3 regions of the Paenibacillus sp. JNUCC31 genome follow, and region 2 is predicted to be linked to each of the others. Evidence: riboswitches for the same ligand, from Rfam matches in the RefSeq annotation. Region 2 holds a riboswitch; each other region holds the start of a gene.

Region 1 (4,239 bases), 1.6 Mb from region 2:
CATTCCCATGTTATATGGCGTTATTATTACCGCAGTTGATGTACTGGTCATTCTTCTGTTGCAAAATAAAGGTTTCCGCGCATTGGAATCCCTCGTCATTGTGCTGATGGCTACCATCGCCCTCTGCTTCGGTATTGACCTGTTTCTCGCTAAACCGGATATGGGCGGCGTCATGCATGGTTTTGTACCCAGTGCCGAGATTTTGCAAAATCCAGCCATGCTCTACATCGCTATCGGAATTATCGGTGCAACTGTCATGCCCCATAACCTGTATCTGCATTCTTCCATCGTGCAGACCCGTCAGATTGAACAGACACCCCAGGGTAAAAAAGAAGCGATTCGGTACTCCACCATGGATTCAACCATCGCTTTAACGCTGGCCCTGTTCATCAATGCAGCCATCCTGATTGTATCAGCTGCCGTGTTCCATAGTGCAGGCATGACCCAGGTTGCGGAAATTACAGATGCCTACCATCTGTTGACACCTCTGCTGGGTACCACCATTGCAAGCATCCTGTTCGGTGTAGCGCTGCTGGCTTCAGGCCAGAACTCAACACTCACCGGAACGCTGTCCGGGCAGATTGTAATGGAAGGATTCCTGAACATTCGTATTCCGGCCTGGCTTCGTCGTCTGGTCACACGCCTAATCGCCATCATCCCGGCTGTAATCGTTACAGCCATTGCCGGAGAGCACGGAACAGAGGAACTGCTCATTCTGAGTCAGGTTGTACTGTCGCTGCAGCTGCCCTTTGCCGTCATCCCGCTGGTGATGTTTACGAGTGACAAAAAAAGCATGGGGGCATTTGCCAATAAGTTATGGCTCAAAATCATCTCCTGGATCATTGCCGGAGTTATCGTTATCCTGAATGTGTATCTGATCATCCAGACCATTCTGTTATTCTAGGTAAGCGGCAACTAGCAATATTTTTCATAACTCAAAAAGGCTGATCCTCTCAAGTAACATATCTCTTGAGTCGATCAGCCTTTTGTATGGTGTTGGTGCAACTTGATCCTAATCCTAATCCATATCTATATCCATATCGATTAGATCTCATATAACGCTATAGGTTAATTGTCTGATTTCTGAGTTACCAACAACGGAAGTAGTTCCTCCAGTGATTCAATCGTCCAGTCGGGACGATCTTCGTCTGCAAGCTCTGGCTGAAATCTGCCATAACCCTGTAGAATTCGGATCGTATGCATGCCCAGCTTCTTGGCCGGAATAATATCATTATCAATCCGATCTCCAATCATAACCGCCTCTTTGGGTTTGCACCCTGCCTGTTTCAGCGCCACAGCATACAGTTCAGGATCAGGCTTGGACACTCCTTCTTCAGCCGAACAGGCCAGCACATCCACATACTTGCGCAAACCATAGCTATCCAGCCGACTCTCTGTTCCCGGGCTTTGATTAGCAATAATGCCAATCTTATAGTGTTGCGACAACGTCTGGAGAACAGAACTGGCTGACGCGAAGGGGCGCTCAAGCTCTTTGCGGAACTTCAGCTTCTCCTGGATCTGTTCGCGGTGCCCCTCATCACTGATTAGGGTTCGAATAGCCAATTTCATCGGCCATTGCTCATAATTTCGATAAGAGGCGGCAAATAGCTCCCGCACCGTCTGCATCTCCACCTGATAACCAAGCGCACAAGCCTCACGCACGAACTGACCGATAATATCATCCACCGGCTCCCATTCGTCCACGAGCGTATCCCCCACATCAAAGAACAACCATTTTATCCCACGTACTTCCGGCACGCCTATTCCTCCTCGTTAGCCACAGGAAATTCTTATCCCCATTTCCCAAACCATAAAAAAGAAGACCCACCATCATGCATGAGTCTCCTCAAGATTCCGTTTATTTATGATTTCAATTATAACAGGCAGCTGACACCGGATCAATCACAGGTATGGAACAGGAACAACAACTAAACACTACCCATTAAGCAGGAACCCCACTTCCCCATTTAAAGAGTACACAATCCGGTCAGCTCCCATCCCCCGATAGATCCCTTTCGGATGGCTCTGTTCTGTAATGACACACAAGGACTTGGATGTCCATGAGCGGCAGATTTGCAAATATCGACAGGTCAGGTTTAGGCTATTTTCAAAAATAAAAACATTGCCGACACTGCCTTGCGGCAAAAACCATTTCTGAGCTGCAGCCGTGTTCATGCGAATGACATGCTCCACACCGATTCTCCGGAGCCTGCGCTCTTCACCTGCACTGTTGGTCAGAACGGCAAACGGCATTTTTTTGTACATCAGCAATTTGATAAATTTACGTCCTGCTTCATTTGGAGCAGTCACTAAGATCATCTCTTTATCCATCATTCGTTCCTCCCTTGGCGTGAAAAGACAACAAAAAAGAAGCGTGGGGGACCAAGGCCTCCCGGACGCTTCTTCATTAATCCACAGCAAAAAGACACTATGAACCAGCGTACGGCTTGTTGCCTCTCCCTTTAACGCTTACGAGGTTAGCTGACGGATTCGGACGCGAGAGTCGCCCTATTTCCGGCTGTCACCGGAAAATTCACCCCATGGATGCCTACTGTCCTGGACAGTTCATCCTGTTGGTTCCCCCGTTTCCCACCCATGAATGAATGGAAACTCAGCGATTAAAACATCGTTCCTTTGTGAACATAATCAGAGCGATATTATCGTTTGTTTCGTTTTTCATGTAAAATTTAATTTAATTGGAATTACGATATGAATCATACACCCATGCCCTACCGGTGTAAAGTCTGTGCAGATCACCGAATCGGTGGATTTTTGCCATTTCACTTCAATAATAACGCTTACAACATATCCATTCTCTACCCATCTCGTCAAAGCTCTCTAATTCTCCCTTTAGCGAAATTCACATAGCTAATCATTCACTGTTCATACACGAAAGGCTTACATTGTGCTAAAATAAATTTAAATTTTGCAATATTTAATTGTCATCAATATAATAGGAGATAAGAAGAATATGAAATGGAGGCGATTCTCATATCAGTCTACGACTACAAAGTAAACACCCTTCGCGGTCAGGAAGTTGAAATGTCCAACTATCGTGACAAAGTACTGCTTATCGTGAACACAGCAAGTCAATGCGGTCTCACGCCCCAATTTAAAGGGCTGCAAGAACTTCAGGACAAATTCAAAGATTCCCCATTTGAAGTTCTCGGATTTCCAAGCAACCAGTTTGCACAGGAAAAAGGCTCTTCGGATGATATTGCCGAGTTCTGTCAGATGAACTATGGTGTCAGCTTCCCGATGTTTGAGAAAATCGATGTGAACGGTTCAAGCGCTCATCCTCTATTTCAGCATCTTACCAAAGAAGCACCGGGCGTACTTGGCTCCAAATCCATCAAATGGAACTTTACCAAATTTCTTGTGGATCAGAATGGACGTGTTCTGAAACGGTATGCCCCCAAAACAACACCTGATAAAATTGAAGCAGACATCAAAGAATTGCTTAAATAAGTTAAGGCCATCCGGACCCTGCAGACAGAATGAACCTGCAAACGGGGTAAACGGATGACCTTTTTTGTCTGAACCATTTATACTGTAAAAAGCCAAAAAAAGAAGCTCCCCGTATGGGAAGCTTCTTCTTCATCGTTCTTATGATGCGGTCGAGAGGACTCGAACCTCCACGGGCATACGCCCACTACCCCCTCAAGATAGCGTGTCTGCCATTCCACCACGACCGCATGTCGTAAATAATCGGCAACAGAATTGATTATACCCGGTTCATGTTTAAATGTAAAGCATTTTTAATATTATCCTTTCAACTGCGATTTTCCTTCCATAAATCGTATTATCTCGTCATTTTCTCCTATGAACCGCATATGATTAAATTTGATCTCGTTTAATATTCGATTCGGCTGATCCCCCCTACTTTTATAAGAGACAGACAACTCATTCACTTTTCCAAATATAACATTCATAGTTATATAAATTAACATTATAAGATTCCCAAATTTAAAAACCAAGAAACCATTGACAAAAAGCGGATATTTATGTGAATATATATATTATATAATTCGGATTTACACACATAAAGCGAACTAAAAAGGAGTTTAATGTTATTTAACATAACATTAAACGAACGTAGGAGGCGAAAGACTGTGAACCGTGGGAATAAGCTGCTCGATTACGTCAAACTGCTTGATTCCTCTATCCAGGTAGGAGGGTTCACCCATTCCTTCGGCATGGATACCCATATCACTGAAGGGACCATTCGTAGTGCCGAAG
Region 2 (4,239 bases):
CCCTACCTCTTCTGATTTCCAACACGTCGTGGAGCAAGTGACGCGCATATCCTGGACCGACTATTTTAATCAGTATGTGTACGGGGACGGCATGGCCGATTTTGCAGTGGAGAAGATTACCGTGAACCCTGTCTCGAAAGACGGCCAAACGTTGTATGAGTCTTCCGTTACGTTACAGAAAAAAGGCAGTGATTATACAAAAGTACCTGTTCGAATCGTGTTCGAGGATGGGAAGATCATAACCAAGGAATGGGATGGTAGCGACAAACGCATTACTTACAAACTAACCTATTCTTCTCCCGTGTCCTGGGCTATGACAGATCCGCTGTACACAATTGTACTGGAGAATCGGCATCTGAACAATTTTCTGAAAGCCGGACTGGATGAGCCAACCAAATCCCGCTGGAGCATGAGCGCAACCAAACTTATAGAGGCCATATTCGGAAGTCTGTCATGGTGAGGTGGATACAGTGAAAGCAAAAATACGTGAAGGCTGGTTTCTCGTCCGTCAGCATATGTTCATTGCAGCTCTCTTATTTATCTATCAATTAATATGGGGATACTTCCTCTATCAAATGGTACAGTCGGCTGTGGTGCCTTTGCTCCTGCGTTATCCGGAGCCTGATGCTGGAGAGTTAAGCACGATGTTATTCAAAATGGAGAGCCAGCTCAGCCTGTCAACGAGTCCGGAGGTTCATCGCTATCTTTGGATTCTGGGGGCCATGTTGCTGCTGAGAATGCTCATCAGCCCTCTCATTCAGGCAGGACTGCTCTATTCGCTCCAGCATTTTAATCATTCAGAAGAACGCGTTCCATTTATGCGCGGAATTAAACAACTTTGGAAACCGATGCTGTTGCTGTACACCATTCGCACAATATTACTGCTGCTGCCTGCCTACTGGCTCGTACCCAAACTGTACTCCATTTTTATGGACGGCTTTCATTCATTACATCTGCTCTTGCCGGGCATTCCCTACGTGGCTGGCTGGATTGTATACGGGTGGGTTATCCATTATGCCCTGCTCTATATGCAGTTTGGTATCTCAGCTCCTGACGAGGAAGGCGGAGTCCGTGGCACCTTACATGCTGTATGGATAGCACTACGTCATGTCATCGCTCTAAGCGGTATCGCTATTCTTCTGGGCGGACTCCATCTGCTGGTCTTTGGAGCCTTTACTTCTGCCTCATGGTTAGTAACCGGTTTAACTGGTCTTATACTACAACAGACGTATCCACTCGCCAGATGTCTGCTCAGTCTATGGAAAATATGTGCGCACTTCCGATTATGGCAGTCCAAGACGGTCAAAGGTTAGTATGAACGGTTAAAATGATTGACCTCTCTATGTAAAAGCTACGTTCGCCAAATGTTGCTACATAAGCAAACCTCGACCTTTCCCCGTCAAAGGTCGAGGTTTTTTTTGCTAAATTTATTGCTAAACGTTGCCAAACTGATATACCTCTGTTACAATAATCGCAGTGAGTTTTTAGTAACAACTTTGTAATCTTTACCTTCATATTTGTAACTACTTAAAATTTAATCGTCATTTCTTGATTTCACAGGTGCATAACTAGCATAGCCAAATTCCTAGCACCTGGGAAGCGGGGGAACCAGTTATGGGTGAATTGATCTTGCAACAGAGGGATCATAGGGGACCTTCAACCGAATCCTTAAGCTAACCTCGCAGGCATTGGAAGGGGTATATCTCTTGTTTAAAAAGAAATTAACCGCAGCTGTTCTCAGCATTACATTCGCATTATCGCTTGGAGCAGGCAGCGCATTCGCAGATTCAAAAATGGACCAAGTCATTGATTCAGCAATGGGAACAACATACAAAAGCGGAGGAACAACGCTTAACGGCTTTGATTGCTCCGGGTTCACAAGTTATGTATTCGACAAGCTGGGCATTGATCTGGCTCGCCAATCCAGTTCCCAATTCGACATGGGTGACTCGGTATCCCGTATGGAAATGAGACCAGGCGATCTGGTATTCTTCAATACAACGGGCAAAGGGGTTTCGCACGTAGGGATCTTCGTAGGAGATGGAAAGTTCGCACACTCCTCTTCTTCCAAAGGTGTAACAATCAGCGCTTTGAGCGAAAGCTACTGGGCCAATCGCTATGTTGGCGCTAAACGCATTATGAGCACGGACGCATATGAGACTTTGGCCATCGACTAGGGACAAGCTGAGCAACGTCATGCTGTAACCATAACACTACTGTAACGAAGCATATTAGAACCGTCTGGTACATTCTCCGCAGGAATGTATCCGGCGGTTTTTTTGTGCTTTGTTTCCTTCAAAAGTATTCGGGATAAACTATCCAACCTAACTTTACTATTTATAGGGCTATTTTGTATTGCTTCGTCCGTGCTCTTATAATGTTTTTACCCATCCCACTCTAATATAAACGAATTTACCAGAACTTTTGTTTCAATTTTTTTTAAAAAACGAGGACTTGCCAAATGAACGCCTCTTTTGTAGAGTGAAAACAAGCTTAGCTATGGAATGACATATCTATATGGACAAATTCAAAATCATTATCGCTTGTTCACAATGAGAGGAGCGTGCAGTTGTATGGATGAAGCCTCTGTGACGTTTCACGTTGTGCCCATGCAAGAAGAACATGCGGAGCAAATCTGTGATTGGCAGTATGACCCGCCTTATAATATTTATAGCTGGCTGCCCTGGGAGCAGATGAAAGCACTGGAAGTTGAATTTGGGGATGCCCAACTGCGGAAGGAACAGTATGCGGCGGTGCTGGGAGAGGATCAGCAGGTCTGCGGTTTCGCTCAGTACTTCCCACTTGAGGGTGTCACCCGCATCGGGCTTGGTATGCATCCCGGACGTTGTGGCCAGGGCCAGGGGACGGCTTTTGTATCGGCTATTGTACAGGAGGCGATTCGCCGAAATCCTCTGAACGAAATTGATTTGGAGGTGTTAACCTGGAATGATCGGGCTATTCGTGTCTATCAAAAGGCTGGATTTGTCACGCAGGATACATACGAGCGTCAGACACCAAGTGGTTTGAAACCTTTTTATTGCATGGTCTATGAAGGACCTCGGGGATAAATAAATCATAAAATGGCACTAAAAAGTCCCCTGTTATGTGATTAGTTCAAAAAATTACCACAAAATGCTATGATGTCACTACAGGTTCCGTTATAATGATATGGATAGTTTCAGGTTAGATGATCTTCATTCTGGAGGGGACATAAGGGATGCACAAATGGATCATGAGCGGGGTATTTTTTGCAGCGTGCGCTTTAGCTATTGTACTAATGTTTACGCTTCCAGGAAAAGAGGAAGTGGCAGAAGAAGCGAAACCAACCATGCCGGAAGTTACAATGGATGCAGGACAGGCTGAGACATTGGTCAAAGCAAACTGTATTACCTGCCACGGTGATCAGCTTCAAGGGGGCATGGGCCCTAGTCTGCAGAAGATTGGAAGCCAGGACGATGTGGAAAAGATTTATACCACCATTGTCAAAGGTAAAAGCGGCGGTATGCCTTCGTTCAAAGACAAGTTGAAGGATGAAGAAATCGCGAATGTTGCGATGTGGCTGGCTGAGAAGAAATAAGGCAAGAAGGTCAAGGCGAATCAATGAGGTCAGATTACAGGTGTGTTAAAGCGAGGGACTCCAACCGTCCCCCGCTCTACACGCATGCTCTAAGCCACCATGGCTCTGGACGCACCACGTAGTCGATTCTATTCCAGTGTTGCTGAGTTTATCCATTGTTCATACTGAGAAGAGGCTCTTATTCCCCCTGCCGGGAGAGGTAAGAGCCTCTTGGTCATATTCACGTGTAAACGCCATAGGGTGCTCCTCTGGTAAGAAACCTGTGCCATCGCTACCCCGGTTCGCATAAGCGATCCCGATACGGCCGTCTATAGCACGTCCTAAAGTGTCATACATTATGGCGTTTTGGCCTGCTGCTCAGCCAGGAAAACCTCCACTTCACGTGCGGACGGCATCCCGGACTGGGCGCCGAGCTTCGTCACGGACAACGCGGCCGCGCCCATGGCGAAGCCTACAGCCGCGTCGAGCGTCTCTCCGCGCGCGAGGGCTACCGCCAGCGCGCCGTTGAAGCAATCGCCTGCGCCGGTCGTATCGACGGCGCTTACGGCGTAGCCGGGCGCACGGCACGCGCCGGCGCGCCCTGCCTGTACGCGGCCGCCAGGTGCCGCCGCGTACACAGCCCCCTCGGGGCCGAGCGTCGTGACGACAGCGGCCCCGAGGGA
Region 3 (4,239 bases), 3.2 Mb from region 2:
AATGACACCGACAGATGAGCGCAAGAAAAGTATTGACTTTTCCGATACCTATTATAAATCAAAACAAGTTATCATGATACGTAATAAGGATAAAGACAAATATCCTACGATGGCTGAACTGGAAAATGAAAAAATTGGAGTCCAAAAAGGCTCCATTCAAGAAACGATTGGTCAGGGAATCCCAGGCGCAAAACTGACGGCACTCGATAAAATATCCGATATCGTGCTGCAATTGCAGACCAATCGTGTGAATGCGGCGATCGTCGAAGATACGGTAGCTGCTGGTTATTTGGATGATATTATCGGACTAGCTCCTGCTATTCCGGATGAAGAGCAGGTAGAAGCGGCGATCGGGATTCGCAAGGGAAATACGGAATTGCTGAACGCTGTGAACGGGACGCTCGAACGTCTGAAAAGCGAAAATAAAATTGAGCAAATGGTTAAAGAAGCGAGTCAGTTGAATGCAGACAAGCTGGACAAAAATCAGAACATTTTTGAAGTGTTCTGGCAGTACAAAAGCTTTTATGCGACAGGTGTGGGCTACACCCTTCTACTGTCTGCACTCGGTGTGATATTCGGGGTTATTATCGGTTTGATCATCTGTCTGTTCCGTTTGCATGACGTTGCGATTTTGCGCTGGATCGGTACAGCTTACGTTGAGGTCATTCGCGGTACGCCAATGCTGGTTCAACTGATGATTATCTATTATGGTCTTGCACTGACTCTGGGTATTAATTTCACGCCACTTCAGGCAGGTATCATTACACTTTCCATTAATAGTGGAGCTTATCTTGCGGAGATTTTCCGTGCAGGTATCCAGGGGGTAGATCGTGGTCAACTGGAAGCGGCTCGTTCGCTCGGAATGGGGAGAACTGCTGCAATGCGTTACATCGTGCTCCCACAGGCTTTCAAAGCAGTACTACCGGCGATCGGTAATGAGTTTGTGACCATTATTAAAGAGTCCTCCATTATTTCGGTTATTGGTATGGTCGACATTATGTACCAGGCAAGTGTAGTCAAAAATATTACGTACCAAGGAATGAACCCATTCCTGATTGCAGCAGCCATATACTTTGTGCTGACGTTCATTTTGTCCAAGCTGCTGGGTCGATTGGAAAGGAAGTTGAGTGCAAGTGATAGACGTTAGACAATTATACAAATCATATGGAAATAACGATGTGCTCAAGGGCATTAACGTAACAATCGGCAAAGGTGAGGTTGTCGTGGTCATCGGTCCGTCCGGATCGGGGAAAAGTACATTTTTACGCTGCCTGAACCTGCTGGAGCAGCCGACTTCCGGCGAAATTAATTTTGAAGGTGTGTCAATCACAGACCCCAAACACAACATCAACGCGACTCGTGAAAAAATGGGCATGGTGTTCCAGCACTTCAACCTGTTTCCGCACAAAACGGTGCAGCAGAACATTACAATCGCTCCCATTAAAGTGAAAAAGCAATCCGTTAAGGAAGCTGAACAAATCTCGGCAGAGTTGCTCAAGACGGTCGGCCTGTCCGACAAAAAAGACGCTTATCCGAATCAGCTTTCCGGTGGTCAGAAACAACGGATCGCTATTGCAAGAGCTCTTGCAATGCAGCCGCATGTCATGCTGTTTGACGAGCCAACTTCTGCACTTGATCCTGAAATGGTCGGTGAGGTGCTGGATGTCATGAAGCGTCTTGCTGAAGGTGGTATGACAATGGTTATTGTAACGCATGAGATGGGCTTTGCTCGCGAAGTAGGAGATCGTATTCTGTTTATGGATGGCGGGGTCATTGTAGAAGAAGGAACCCCTGCTGAAGTGTTTGGTGAACCCAAGCATGCTCGTACACGGGACTTCCTTGCCAAAGTGCTCTAATTTAATTCAAACATGACAAAACAGCCTTGTCGACACACAGTCGTTAAGGCTGTTTTGTCATGTGAACATAAGAATGGATTTACATAAAAAGTAACGTTTCTGTCATCAAAGGGACAACTTCAGTCAGACTGTATGTTGAAGGATTCGCATATTTTCAGCATTTGTGATGAACTGTTTCTCCATTTGGTAACATTTACTACGACTCATGGTTACAAAATTGTGATATATTTGTTCCTGCCGAAACTTCCGGACAGGAAGTGTGGGGGATGTAATGATGCAGAATGTGCAGGGGAAGAAAGATGGCACGCTGCTTGGGGTGAATTAGGGCGTACATATAGCTTTTGATGTAATTAGGACCTATAGGGTGGTCTCCTCCATCCGAATCCGACAACTAACTTCGCAGGCACAATGAGGGAGGAAGACCATGATTAACAAGAAACGTATAGCCAAAACAGCAACAGCTTTGCTGACAGCAGCAATGCTAATTCAGGCGGTTCCGGCTCACGCTGATTCAGTTCATGTGGCCAAAGAGGGGGATACCTTCTTCACCTTATCCAAGCAATATGGAGTTGGGTTAAACACACTCATTAAAGCTAACAGTGACATTTCCGCTTACAACATCTACGGCGGTTTGAAAATTACGATTCCAGGCAAAACAAACACAGTATCTGCAGCAGCGGCTACAAACGCAAAAACAATAACTACAGCCAGCCTTGATGTCAACGCAGATAACAAGGTAGTCCAAGCCTGGGGAAAAACATTTGACTACAGCAAGTCAGTCGATGTAAAAGCAACCGCATACTCTGCCGATCCTTCAGAAAATGGAGGATGGGGTGCTGTAGATTACTTCGGTAATCCGCTCGAATTGGGCACAATCGCAGTAGACCCGAGTATTATTCCACTGGGTACGAAGGTCCTTGTAACGGGTCATTCACATCCAGGACTTCCGAAACAGGCATTTGTTGCTACGGCCCGGGATGTGGGGAGTGCTATTAAAGGTCATAGGATTGATATCTTTATTCCGGGAAGCCAACAGTCTGTGAGTACATTCGGTATTCAGGATGTTGAACTTTACATTTTGAAATAACAATAAAAAATGGCCGCACATATCCAGTGCAACTGCACGTTGAACTTACTAATTAGTAAAGGGTGTCCTTCTGTCACGATGATGTGATTGAAGGACACCCTTTTGTTTTTATACGAACTCCTTACAAACAGATCTTACTTGCCTTTTGGCAAGCCCAGCATTTCGTCCAAAGTGACCAGCTCGTACCCCCGATTGCGCAATTCCTCAATAACTTCAGGCAGCGCCTCGATAGTGCCTTTCAGATTCGAACCCACCCCGCCACCTGCATGCTGCAAAACAATGGAACCGGGTTTAACGGCCGACAGAATGTTTTTCTTTACTTTGTCTTTGCTTAGGCCCTTCCAGTCCAGGGAATCAACGTTCCAGTTCACAATGCTGTAACGTTGATTGGCTGCCCACTGCAGCTGTTGTTCGTTAATGTCACCATAAGGAGGGCGGATCATCTTGGGAGTGTAACCCGCTAAATTGCGAATAATATCTCCGGTATGTAAGATTTGTTTGCGAAATGCATTCATGGACAGCTTGCTGAATTCCGGGTGATTGTAGCTGTGATTACCCACAATATGTCCTTCTTTCACCATGCGTTTCACCAAATCCGGATGTTTCTCCGCGCGACTTCCCACAATGAAAAAAGTAGCCCGTACCTTGTATCTTTTCAAAATATCAAGTACCAGCGGGGTGAACCTAGGATCAGGCACATCATCAAAAGTCAAAGCCACCTGTTTTGTTGAAGGACCATTGGTTTTGAATGTATCGGCATATTTCTGCCTAAGCTGTCCAAGTGTCAATTGTTCTTCCTCGGATGAATCCGACTTCGAAACAGGTTTATCTTGTGGGCTTGAAGCAGCCCTTAATTGAGCAGGGGCAAAGCTCCCTCCCAGAAGAATGACCATGATGGATAACATAATGAGGCGTAGACGCATGTTAGTGCCTCCTTTTCCCAAATTGCGTTCTCTTTGGTATGCCCGGGAATGCAGTCAATTATTCGTGATGTGTGAGATGTTTCATTGCTGATTGATGGAATTCGATCCATACTTCCACCATACATATCTCAGATAGAAAAGGATAGGTGGAGCAAGATGAGCACATACGACTTGAAAACCGTTCGTATACAGGTGATTGAGGCTGGAGAAGACAAAGTATTTCTGGTGACTGGAGGAAAATCACATATTGGAGCGGTAGCGACATTTTATCCGGATGGAGAACGGGTGAGCGGGGCTACGGTGCATATTCCAGGGCATAAAGAACAAGAATTGTGTGAGAGGCTTGCACGTAAAGCGGCCATGCATTTGAAAA

What was found. Region 2 has a riboswitch for cyclic di-AMP ahead of JNUCC31_RS15175 (C40 family peptidase). Riboswitches for the same ligand answer to the same signal wherever they lie in the genome.
Region 1: another riboswitch for cyclic di-AMP. It lies ahead of JNUCC31_RS22330 (HAD family hydrolase); the one in region 2 lies ahead of JNUCC31_RS15175 (C40 family peptidase).
Region 3: another riboswitch for cyclic di-AMP. It lies ahead of JNUCC31_RS01275 (3D domain-containing protein); the one in region 2 lies ahead of JNUCC31_RS15175 (C40 family peptidase).

What each region holds. Positions count from the first base shown of each region.
Region 1 is NZ_CP062165.1:5,154,808-5,159,046, reverse strand. Features, by position in the region: gene JNUCC31_RS22340 (Nramp family divalent metal transporter) at 1-904, shown strand, start outside; gene JNUCC31_RS22335 (HAD family hydrolase) at 1,069-1,758, opposite strand; gene JNUCC31_RS22330 (HAD family hydrolase) at 1,936-2,334, opposite strand; cyclic di-AMP (ydaO/yuaA leader) riboswitch at 2,452-2,627, opposite strand; gene JNUCC31_RS22325 (glutathione peroxidase) at 2,992-3,468, shown strand; tRNA gene JNUCC31_RS22320 (tRNA-Leu) at 3,613-3,695, opposite strand; gene JNUCC31_RS22315 (urease accessory protein UreF) at 4,113-4,239, shown strand, end outside.
Region 2 is NZ_CP062165.1:3,515,013-3,519,251, reverse strand. Features, by position in the region: gene JNUCC31_RS15185 (M1 family metallopeptidase) at 1-460, shown strand, start outside; gene JNUCC31_RS15180 (hypothetical protein) at 471-1,313, shown strand; cyclic di-AMP (ydaO/yuaA leader) riboswitch at 1,566-1,703, shown strand; gene JNUCC31_RS15175 (C40 family peptidase) at 1,707-2,177, shown strand; gene JNUCC31_RS15170 (GNAT family N-acetyltransferase) at 2,574-3,068, shown strand; gene JNUCC31_RS15165 (c-type cytochrome) at 3,218-3,577, shown strand; gene rbsK (ribokinase) at 3,913-4,239, opposite strand, start outside.
Region 3 is NZ_CP062165.1:321,369-325,607, reverse strand. Features, by position in the region: gene JNUCC31_RS01285 (ABC transporter substrate-binding protein/permease) at 1-1,147, shown strand, start outside; gene JNUCC31_RS01280 (amino acid ABC transporter ATP-binding protein) at 1,134-1,856, shown strand; cyclic di-AMP (ydaO/yuaA leader) riboswitch at 2,082-2,278, shown strand; gene JNUCC31_RS01275 (3D domain-containing protein) at 2,281-2,943, shown strand; gene JNUCC31_RS01270 (polysaccharide deacetylase family protein) at 3,078-3,866, opposite strand; gene lpdD (prenylated flavin chaperone LpdD) at 4,023-4,239, shown strand, end outside.